2 regions of the Streptomyces sp. NPDC004539 genome follow, and region 2 is predicted to be linked to the other one. Evidence: riboswitches for the same ligand, from Rfam matches in the RefSeq annotation. Region 2 holds a riboswitch; the other holds the start of a gene.

Region 1 (4,402 bases), on a different contig from region 2:
TCCGGCTCACGTTCCGGGACGGCGGACTGACCGTCGCCCTGCACTACCGGATGCGCGGGGACGTCGTCGAGCGCTGGGCGGTCCTCGGGAACGACGGGGCCGAGCCGCTGGAGCTGCTGCGCGCCGACTCCGCGACCTGGACCCTCCCGCACCGCGAGGGCTGGCGCCTGTCCCAGCTGCACGGCCGCTGGGCCGCCGAGTCCCGCCTCACGCGGGCACAGCTCACCTACGGCGAGAAGATCATCGGCAGCCGCCGGGGCCACACCGGCCACCCCCACCTGCCCTGGGTCGCCCTCGACACCGACGCCACCGAGGAGCGCGGCGAGGTCTTCACCGCCGCCCTCGGCTGGTCCGGCTCCTGGCGGATCGCCGTCGCCCAGCTCCCCGACGCGCGCGTGCAGATCACCGGCGGCGCCGGACACGACGACTCCGGCCTCCTGCTCCTCGGCGACGGCGACTCCTTCACGACCCCCGTCTTCGCCGCCCTGTGGACGGACGGCGGCTTCGGCGGCGCCAGCCGCACCTGGCACGCCTACCAGCGCGAGCACGTCATCCCGGACGCCGAGCAGGACCGCCCGGTGCTGTTCAACTCCTGGGAGGCGACCACCTTCGACATCTCCGAGGAGCAGCAGCTCGTCCTCGCGCGCCGGGCGGCGGACATCGGCGTCGAGCTGTTCGTCGTCGACGACGGCTGGTTCGGGGCGCGCACCAGCGACCGCGCGGGCCTCGGCGACTGGACGCCCAACCCCGACCGCTTCCCGGAGGGCCTCAAGCCCCTCGCGGACCGGGTGCACGGCCTCGGCATGCAGTTCGGCATCTGGGTCGAGCCCGAGATGGTCAACCCGGACAGCGACCTCTACCGCGCCCACCCCGACTGGGTGCAGTTCCAGGAGGGCCGCACGCGCACCGAGTTCCGCAACCAGCTGATGCTCAACCTCGCGCGCGAGGACGTCCAGGAGTACCTGTGGGAGCGGCTCGACACCCTCCTGTCCAGCGCCCCCATCGACTACGTGAAGTGGGACTTCAACCGCTGCTTCACCGACGCCGGCTGGCCCGGCGACCCCTACCCGCAGCGCCTGTGGGTCGACCACGTGCGCGCGCTGTACGCGCTCCTGGACCGGCTGCGCGCCAAGCACCCCGGTGTCGCCTTCGAGTCCTGCTCGGGCGGCGGCGGCCGGATCGACCTCGGCATCCTCGGCCGTACCGACCAGGTGTGGACCTCCGACAACACCGACCCGCTGGACCGGCTCGCCATCCAGCACGGCTTCAGCCAGATCCACCCCGCGCGCGTGATGGCCGCCTGGGTCACCGACAGCCCCAACGTCCAGCTCAACCACCGGGTCAGCTCGCTGAAGTTCCGGTTCGTCAGCTCCTTCGCCGGGGTCCTCGGGGTCGGCGGCGACCTCTCCGAGTGGACCGACGCGGAGCTCGCCGAGGCGCGCGAGTGGGTGGAGCTCTACAAGGAGATCCGGCCCGTCGTCCAGCACGGCGACCTCTACCGGCTGCGCGCCCCGGAGGGCGGCCTCAGCGCCGTGCAGTACGTCCGGGGGGACGAGACGGTCGTGCTCGCCTGGCTCCAGTCCCAGCACTACGGGGAGCCCGTACCGGCGGTACGGCTGCGGGGACTTGACGCGACGGCGTCGTACGAATGCCGTGAAACGGGTGAAATCCATCGAGGTGCGGTGCTGCTGCACCACGGGCTGCGGACCGGGCTCCGGGGTGACCTGGATGCGGCGGTATTCCGGCTGCGTCGCATCTGAGGTTTCTGTCCGAATTCGCAGGCTTCATTCCAACTCGCTCTGGAATAAGGAAAGCTGTGAATCGGTCGTGTGAGCAGGGTCATATTCCTGACCCTGCGTCGCGCGTCATGTTCACGTAATAGGGGCGGTTTTCAAGGGGGATCGGGCATACGGGCGGGTCGTTCGCGTACGTACGGTCACCGGAAAAACCCATGGCGAATCGACAGGCACGCAATTCACAGGCAACTTCTGCTTGTGATCGTGTGTCCGCGTCGCCTACGTTCACCAGCAATCCGGACGGACGCCGAATCCTGCCACCGCCCGGAGCCGCACCCACCCACCAGTGAAACGGCAGGAGCGGGGGACCCACAGGAATCACCGCCTGTTCCGGTCTTCCGGAAGAGGCTAGGGGTAAAGCCGCATCCGTGCGGCCGGGCATCTCCTGCTCGCACCCGACAGCTCACCTCGCAGGCGCAGGAGAGGAATTCCATGCCCGCCAGGGGTAAGCACCGCCGCCCGAAGCCGCCCCGTTTCTCGCGGTCGCTCGCCGTCGCCGGAACAGGTGGCGCGGCGCTCGCGCTCCCGCTCATCGGGGCCACCGGGGCGCACGCCCAGACGGCATCCTCCGCCGGTACGTCGGCCGCCACGGCCGCCGCCGCCACGTCCGTCCCCGAACAGGCCGTCCAGGCCGCCCCGGTGACCCGCACGTCGGCGTCCACGAGCCGCAAGACGACCACCTACACCGTCCGCTCCGGCGACTACCTCTCGAAGATCGCCGAGGAGCAGAACGTCACCGGGGGCTGGCAGCGGCTCTACGAGGACAACCGGGACGCCGTCGGCTCCGACCCGTCGCTGATCCACCCCGGTCTGCGGCTGTCGCTGGGCGCGAAGGCGGCGCGGGCGGAGAGCGGTTCGTCCTCCTCCAGCTCGGCCGGTTCGTCTTCGGCTTCGTCGTCCGGCTCGTCGTCCTCGGGCACGCAGTCCTCGCAGCGGTCGTCGCAGAAGGCGCAGGAATCCTCCGACTCCTCGGCCTCCTCGAAGAGTTCGTCCTCCTCGAAGGCCACCACCGAGAGCGCCTCGTCCTCCTCCGGCTTCACCCTCCCCGTCCGGGGCGCGGTCGTCGGCACCGGCTACCGGGTCTCGGGCAGCATGTGGTCCAGCGGCTACCACACGGGCGTCGACTTCGTCGTCCCGAGCGGCACGACCCTGCGGTCCGTCGGCGCGGGCACGGTCGTCTCGGCGGGCTGGGCCAACGCGTACGGCAACCAGGTCGTCATCAAGCTCGCGGACGGCTACTACGCGCAGTACGCGCACCTGTCGGCGCTCAACGTCTCGGCCGGCCAGAGCGTCAGCGCGGGCCAGCAGATCGGCTACTCCGGCTCCACGGGCAACGTGACCGGACCGCACCTGCACTTCGAGATACGCACGACGCCGGACTACGGCTCGGACGTCGACCCGCTCGCCTACCTCCGCTCGCACGGAGTCTCCGTCTGACGCCACCGAGCACTTCCTGACACGCCTCCGAAGGCCGGACCCCCGATCCCCGGGTCCGGCCTTCGGGGCGTTCGGGAGCGTTCCGGGGCGTTCCTGGTCGGGCGCCGGCTGTGGGTTCTTGCGCGATCATGATCGTTCTGTTGCGGTCGTGTGGCATCCGTCGACAGCTGGGGAGACCCGGGGACACAGTGATCACCGTCCCCGTGAAAGCGCTTTCCAGGAGGTCCAGTGTCCGGCGTCGGCCGACGTACCGTCATCAAGGGCGCCGCCGTCGCGGCTGCCGCCACCTCGTTCTCCTGGGCCCTGTCCCGCCCCGCCGCGGCGGCTGGCGACAGCGCCACCGAACTCCACTGGCTGGAGGGCACCCCCGACGCCCACGCCGGCACCACCTGGGGCGTCCCCTGGGCACGCGGAACGCACAGAACCGGACAGCCCCTCAAGCTGACGGCCGCCGACGGCACCGACGTCCCCGTCCAGTCCTGGCCCACCGCCTACTGGCCCGACGGCTCGGTCAAGTGGACGGCCCACGCGATCGCCCCCGACGCCCCCCGGTCCGACCGCTACCTCCTCGCCGCCGGCAACCCGGCCGCCCCCGGGCACCGGGTGACGGTCCGGCGGGCGAAGGGCGGCGTCGAGGTCTCGACCGGCGTCCTGACGGCCCGCTTCGCGGAGAAGGGCGCCGACACGGTCGTACGGAGTCTGCGGCGGGGCGGGGTCGAGGTCGCGCGGGACGGGCGGCTCGTCGCGCTGCGGCAGGGGAGTGTGCGGGACGGGGCCGATGTGGAGGCGTTCGCCGGGCGGGTGGAGAAGGTGGAGGTGGAGCAGGACGGGCCGGTGCGGGCCGTCGTACGGGTCGAGGGGCGGCATCGGCACGGCCGGCGGGGCTGGCTGCCGTTCACGCTGCGGTTCGCGTTCTCGGCGGGCGCGGAGTCGTTCCGGCTGGTGCACACCTTCGTCTGGGACGGCGAGCAGGAACCCGGCCGGGACGAGGGCGACTTCCTGCGCGGTCTCGGGGTGCGCTTCACGGTCCCGCTGCGCGACGCCGCCTACGACCGGCACGTCCGGTTCGCCGACTCGGGCGGCGGCCTCTTCGCCGAGGCCGTCCAGGGCATCACCGGCCTGCGCCGAGACCCCGGCGCCGCCGTGCGGGCCGCGCAGATCGCCGGCGA
Region 2 (4,402 bases):
GGTGCCCGTCATCGAGGCCGCCATCGACGAGGAGCTCGCCCGGTTCGCCGCGGAGGGCCCGACGGCCGAGGAGATGGAGCGCGCGCAGGCCCAGCTGGAGCGCGAGTGGCTGGACCGGCTCGGCACGGTCGCCGGCCGCGCGGACGAACTGTGCCGGTTCGCCGTCCTGTTCGGCGACGCGCAGCTCGCCCTCACGGCCGTGGGACGCGTGCTGGAGATCACCCCCGAGGAAGTCCAGGAGGTCGCCAAGGCGCGCCTGCGGCCCGACAACCGCGCGGTGCTCGTCTACGAGCCCAAGCACCCCGACACCGCCGAGGACGCGGACGTCCCCGGCGACCCCGCGCGCGAAGCGACCGTAGAGGCCGGCGACGACAACGAGGAGACGGCCAAGTGACCGAGCTCGCCACGATGGACTTCCACCCGCAGCCCCAGGCGGGCGAGGCCAAGCCCTGGGCGTTCCCCGCGCCCGAGCGCGCCACCCTCACCAACGGCCTGACGGTCCTGCGCTGCCACCGCCCCGGCCAGCAGGTCGTCGCCGTCGAGGTCCTCCTCGACGCGCCCCTGGACGCCGAGCCGACCGGCTTGGACGGCGTCGCGACGATCATGGCGCGGGCCTTCTCCGAGGGCACCGACCGGCACTCCGCCGAGGAGTTCGCCGCCGAGCTGGAGCGCGCGGGCGCCACGCTCGACGCGCACGCCGACCACCCCGGCGTCCGGCTCAGCCTGGAGGTCCCGGCCTCCCGGCTCGCCAAGGGCCTCGGACTGCTCGCCGACGCCCTGCGCGCGCCCGCGTTCGCCGAGGGCGAGGTCGAACGGCTGGTGCGCAACCGGCTCGACGAGATCCCGCACGAGCTGGCCAACCCCTCCCGGCGGGCCGCCAAGGAGCTCTCCAAGGAGCTGTTCCCGGCCGACGCGCGCATGTCGCGCCCGCGCCAGGGCACCGAGGAGACCGTCGAGAAGATCGACGCCGCCGCCGTCCGCGCCTTCTACGACCGGCACGTCCGCCCCGCGACGGCCACCGCGGTCGTCGTCGGCGACCTGAACGGCATCGACCTCGACGCCCTGCTCGCCGAGACCCTGGGCGCCTGGACGGGCTCCTCGGCGCAGTCCCGGCCGGTCCCGCCGATCACCGCCGACGACACCGGGCGCGTCGTCATCGTCGACCGGCCCGGCGCCGTCCAGACGCAGTTGCTGATCGGTCGGATCGGCGCCGACCGGCACGACCGCGTGTGGGCCGCCCAGGTGCTCGGTACGTACTGCCTCGGCGGCACCCTGACGTCCCGTCTGGACGCCGTCCTGCGAGAGGAGAAGGGCTACACCTACGGCGTGCGCGCCTTCGGGCAGGTCATGCGGTCCGCTCCGGACGGCTCCGGCGCCTCCATGCTGGCCATCAGCGGCTCCGTCGACACGCCCAACACCGGTCCCGCGCTCGCGGACCTGTGGACCGTCCTGCGCACGCTCGCCGCCGAGGGCCTCACGGACGCCGAGCGCGACTTCGCCGTGCAGAACCTCGTCGGTGTGGCGCCGCTCAAGTACGAGACCGCCGCGGCCGTCGCCGGGACCCTCGCCGACCAGGTCGAGCAGTTCCTCCCGGACGACTTCCAGGCGACCCTCTACCGCCGGCTCGCCGCCACGGGGACCGTCGAGGCGACCGCCGCCGCCGTCAACGCCTTCCCGGTCGACCGCCTCGTCACGATCCTCGTGGGTGACGCGAAGGAGATCCGGGAGCCGGTCGAGGCCCTCGGGATCGGCCCGGTGCGGGTCGTGACGGCCGAGTAGGAGCCGACAGCCGACGGGCACGCGCGCGTGGGGGACGCCGGATGTCAGGCGTCCCCCACGCGCGCGTTCACCGTTCGCACAGCGACACCGCATCCGAACGCGCGTTCCCGGTGATGACCGTTTTAGTCCGGAGCGTTCGCCTCTGCCCTGTGGTGTGCGCTACAAAAACCCCTGTGCGTTTGGGAATCGACGGCGGCCCCTCTAGCGTCGTCCGGGCTGTTCGTCGGGCAGTACGCCGCACACCGCGGCACCGGACAGCGATCGCCGAGTCCCCGTACGGCGCGAGCCAGGGGAGCCGGGGACCCACCCAGTCCCTGGGGTGAATCGGGCGCGTGCGCCCGTAGGAGACCTTCCTGCTCCGAACCCGTCAGCTAACCCGGTAGGCGAGAGGGAAGGAAAGGACGAACACGACCTCATGGCGTTCACCTGCGCCACCGGCAAGCGCCGCAAGGCGGGCCGGATGCAGCGTACGACCGCCCGCGCGGCGGGCATAGCGGCGCTCACGACCTCGGCGCTGGCCGCCGGCTCTCCCCCCGAACCGACCGCCGCGAACGCCGCTCCGGCCATGGACGACACCGTCACCGTGCGCCTGGACACCGTCGCCGCGCACGCCGACGACCACGCGGCCGTGCAGGAACAGGCCGTCCAGCGGGCCGCCGCCCGCGCGCGGACCGAGGCGGTGCGCGCCCAGGCCGCCGAGGACGCCCGGGCCGCGCGCCTGGCCGAGGCCCGGGCCGCGCGGGAGGCCGAACGCGCCCGCCTGAACGCCTTCGTCGCCCCGGTCACCGGCTCCTACGTCTCCACCGGCTACCGCAGTGGCGGCTCCCTGTGGTCCTCCGGCAGCCACACGGGCATCGACTTCCACGCCGCGACCGGCACCCCGGTGCACGCCGTCGGGCTCGGCACCGTCGTCGAGGCCGGCTGGGGCGGCGCCTACGGCAACCAGGTCGTCGTCCGGATGAACGACGGGACCTACACGCAGTACGGCCACCTGTCGTCGATCTCCGTCTCCGTGGGGCAGACGGTCACCCCGGGGGAGCGGATCGGCCTCTCCGGTGCCACGGGCAACGTGACCGGCCCGCACCTGCACTTCGAGGCCCGGACGACGCCGGAGTACGGCTCCGACATCGACCCGGTCGCCTATCTGCGCGCGCACGGCGTCGGCGTCTGACGCGCGAGATCGTCCAGCCCCGGCCCCCTCGGCCGGGGCTTTCGACGTTTCGGACGCACTTCTGTCCAAAAAATATCCATGGATTCCGGCCCGCCATCGGAAATTCCGGCGCATTGCAATAGAGTCACGGAACACACGTCGATCGGCTGCGTTCGACGGCGTTTCACGGGGATTAAGGCGGAGGTCGGTCATGCGTATTCCGGCGCACTCGGTGTGCACGGCCATCCGGGACGACATCGTCTCGGGTGTCTACGAGCGCGGCAGCCGTCTCACCGAGGAACTCCTCGCGCGCCGGTACGGCGTCAGCCGCGTCCCCGTCCGTGAGGCGCTGCGCACGCTGGAGGCCGAGGGGTTCGTCGTGACCCGCCGGCACGCGGGCGCGTGCGTGGCCGAGCCGACCGAGCAGGAGGCCGCCGACCTGCTGGAGATGCGGCTGCTGCTGGAGCCCCTCGGCGCCGCGCGGGCCGCCCAGCGGCGCACCGAGGCCCATCTGAAGGTGCTGCGCGGACTCGTCAGGCTGGGCCAGGAGCGGGCCAGGAGGGGTAACAGCGAGGATCTGCGCTCCCTGGGCGGCTGGTTCCACGAGACGCTCGCCCAGGCGTGCGGAAGCCACGCCCTGACCTCGACGCTGACCCAGCTGCGCCACAAGATCGCCTGGATGTACGCCGTGGAGCCGTCGGTCGCCCCCGTCGACTCCTGGGCCGAGCACGGCGCGATCGTCGACGCCGTCGCGCGCGGCGACGCCGAACGCGCGCGGGCGGTCACCGCCCTGCACACCGAGCGCTCCACCGCCGCCCACCGGCTGCGCTTCGCCGGCGCCGACCGTGTGAGGACTTCGCAACACGCCGTAAACATGACCGGCCTGCGGCATTAACACGGGCGCCGTATACAAAGAACAGGTAATTATCCGAGGGCTATTTCCGCTGCCCTTTTCCGGAGTGCGCCGTGAATTTCCCGGTGCGCGCCTTCCGTGTGCGCCCGCGCGCCCCGCGGTCCTTATGCCGGGCAATTCATTCCGAGGTGCCCGGAAACGACGGAGCCGCGCCACCTGGAAAGGGTGACGCGGCTCGGTACGCGCGCGTGGAGCGTCGTCAGACGGTCTCGGGGAGCTCGTCGAGACCCTCGGAGACCAGCTTGGCCAGCCGGTCGAGGGCGGCGTCCGCGCCCTCGGCGTCGGAGGCCAGGACGACCTCCTCGCCGCCCTTGGCGCCGAGGCCGAGGACGCCCAGCATGGAGCCCGCGTTGACGGGGGTGCCGCCCGCCTTGGCGATCGTGACCGGTACGCCGGTGGCCGTGGCGGATCGGACGAAGAGGGAGGCGGGGCGGGCGTGAAGGCCCTCCGCCCAGCCGATGGTGACGCGGCGCTCAGCCATGTGATGCTGCCCTTCGGTGTTCAGGGTTGTCTAGACCAGTTTTCCACACGTGAAGCGTTCCCGGAGGAGCCACGACGGC

What was found. A riboswitch is a leader RNA that binds a small molecule or an ion and turns the genes downstream of it on or off. The one in region 2 is predicted to bind cyclic di-AMP.
Positions count from the first base shown of each region.
Region 1: linked by a shared signal. The riboswitch ahead of ABZX85_RS08000 (LysM peptidoglycan-binding domain-containing M23 family metallopeptidase) and the one ahead of ABZX85_RS04295 (M23 family metallopeptidase) in region 2 are both predicted to bind cyclic di-AMP.

Region 1 is NZ_JBEXLS010000003.1:323,805-328,206, forward strand. Features, by position in the region: gene ABZX85_RS07995 (alpha-galactosidase) at 1-1,760, shown strand, start outside; cyclic di-AMP (ydaO/yuaA leader) riboswitch at 2,032-2,226, shown strand; gene ABZX85_RS08000 (LysM peptidoglycan-binding domain-containing M23 family metallopeptidase) at 2,229-3,233, shown strand; gene ABZX85_RS08005 (Tat pathway signal sequence domain protein) at 3,462-4,402, shown strand, end outside.
Region 2 is NZ_JBEXLS010000002.1:130,672-135,073, forward strand. Features, by position in the region: gene ABZX85_RS04285 (pitrilysin family protein) at 1-394, shown strand, start outside; gene ABZX85_RS04290 (pitrilysin family protein) at 391-1,779, shown strand; cyclic di-AMP (ydaO/yuaA leader) riboswitch at 2,032-2,180, shown strand; gene ABZX85_RS04295 (M23 family metallopeptidase) at 2,195-2,950, shown strand; gene ABZX85_RS04300 (GntR family transcriptional regulator) at 3,141-3,824, shown strand; gene ABZX85_RS04305 (HPr family phosphocarrier protein) at 4,042-4,323, opposite strand.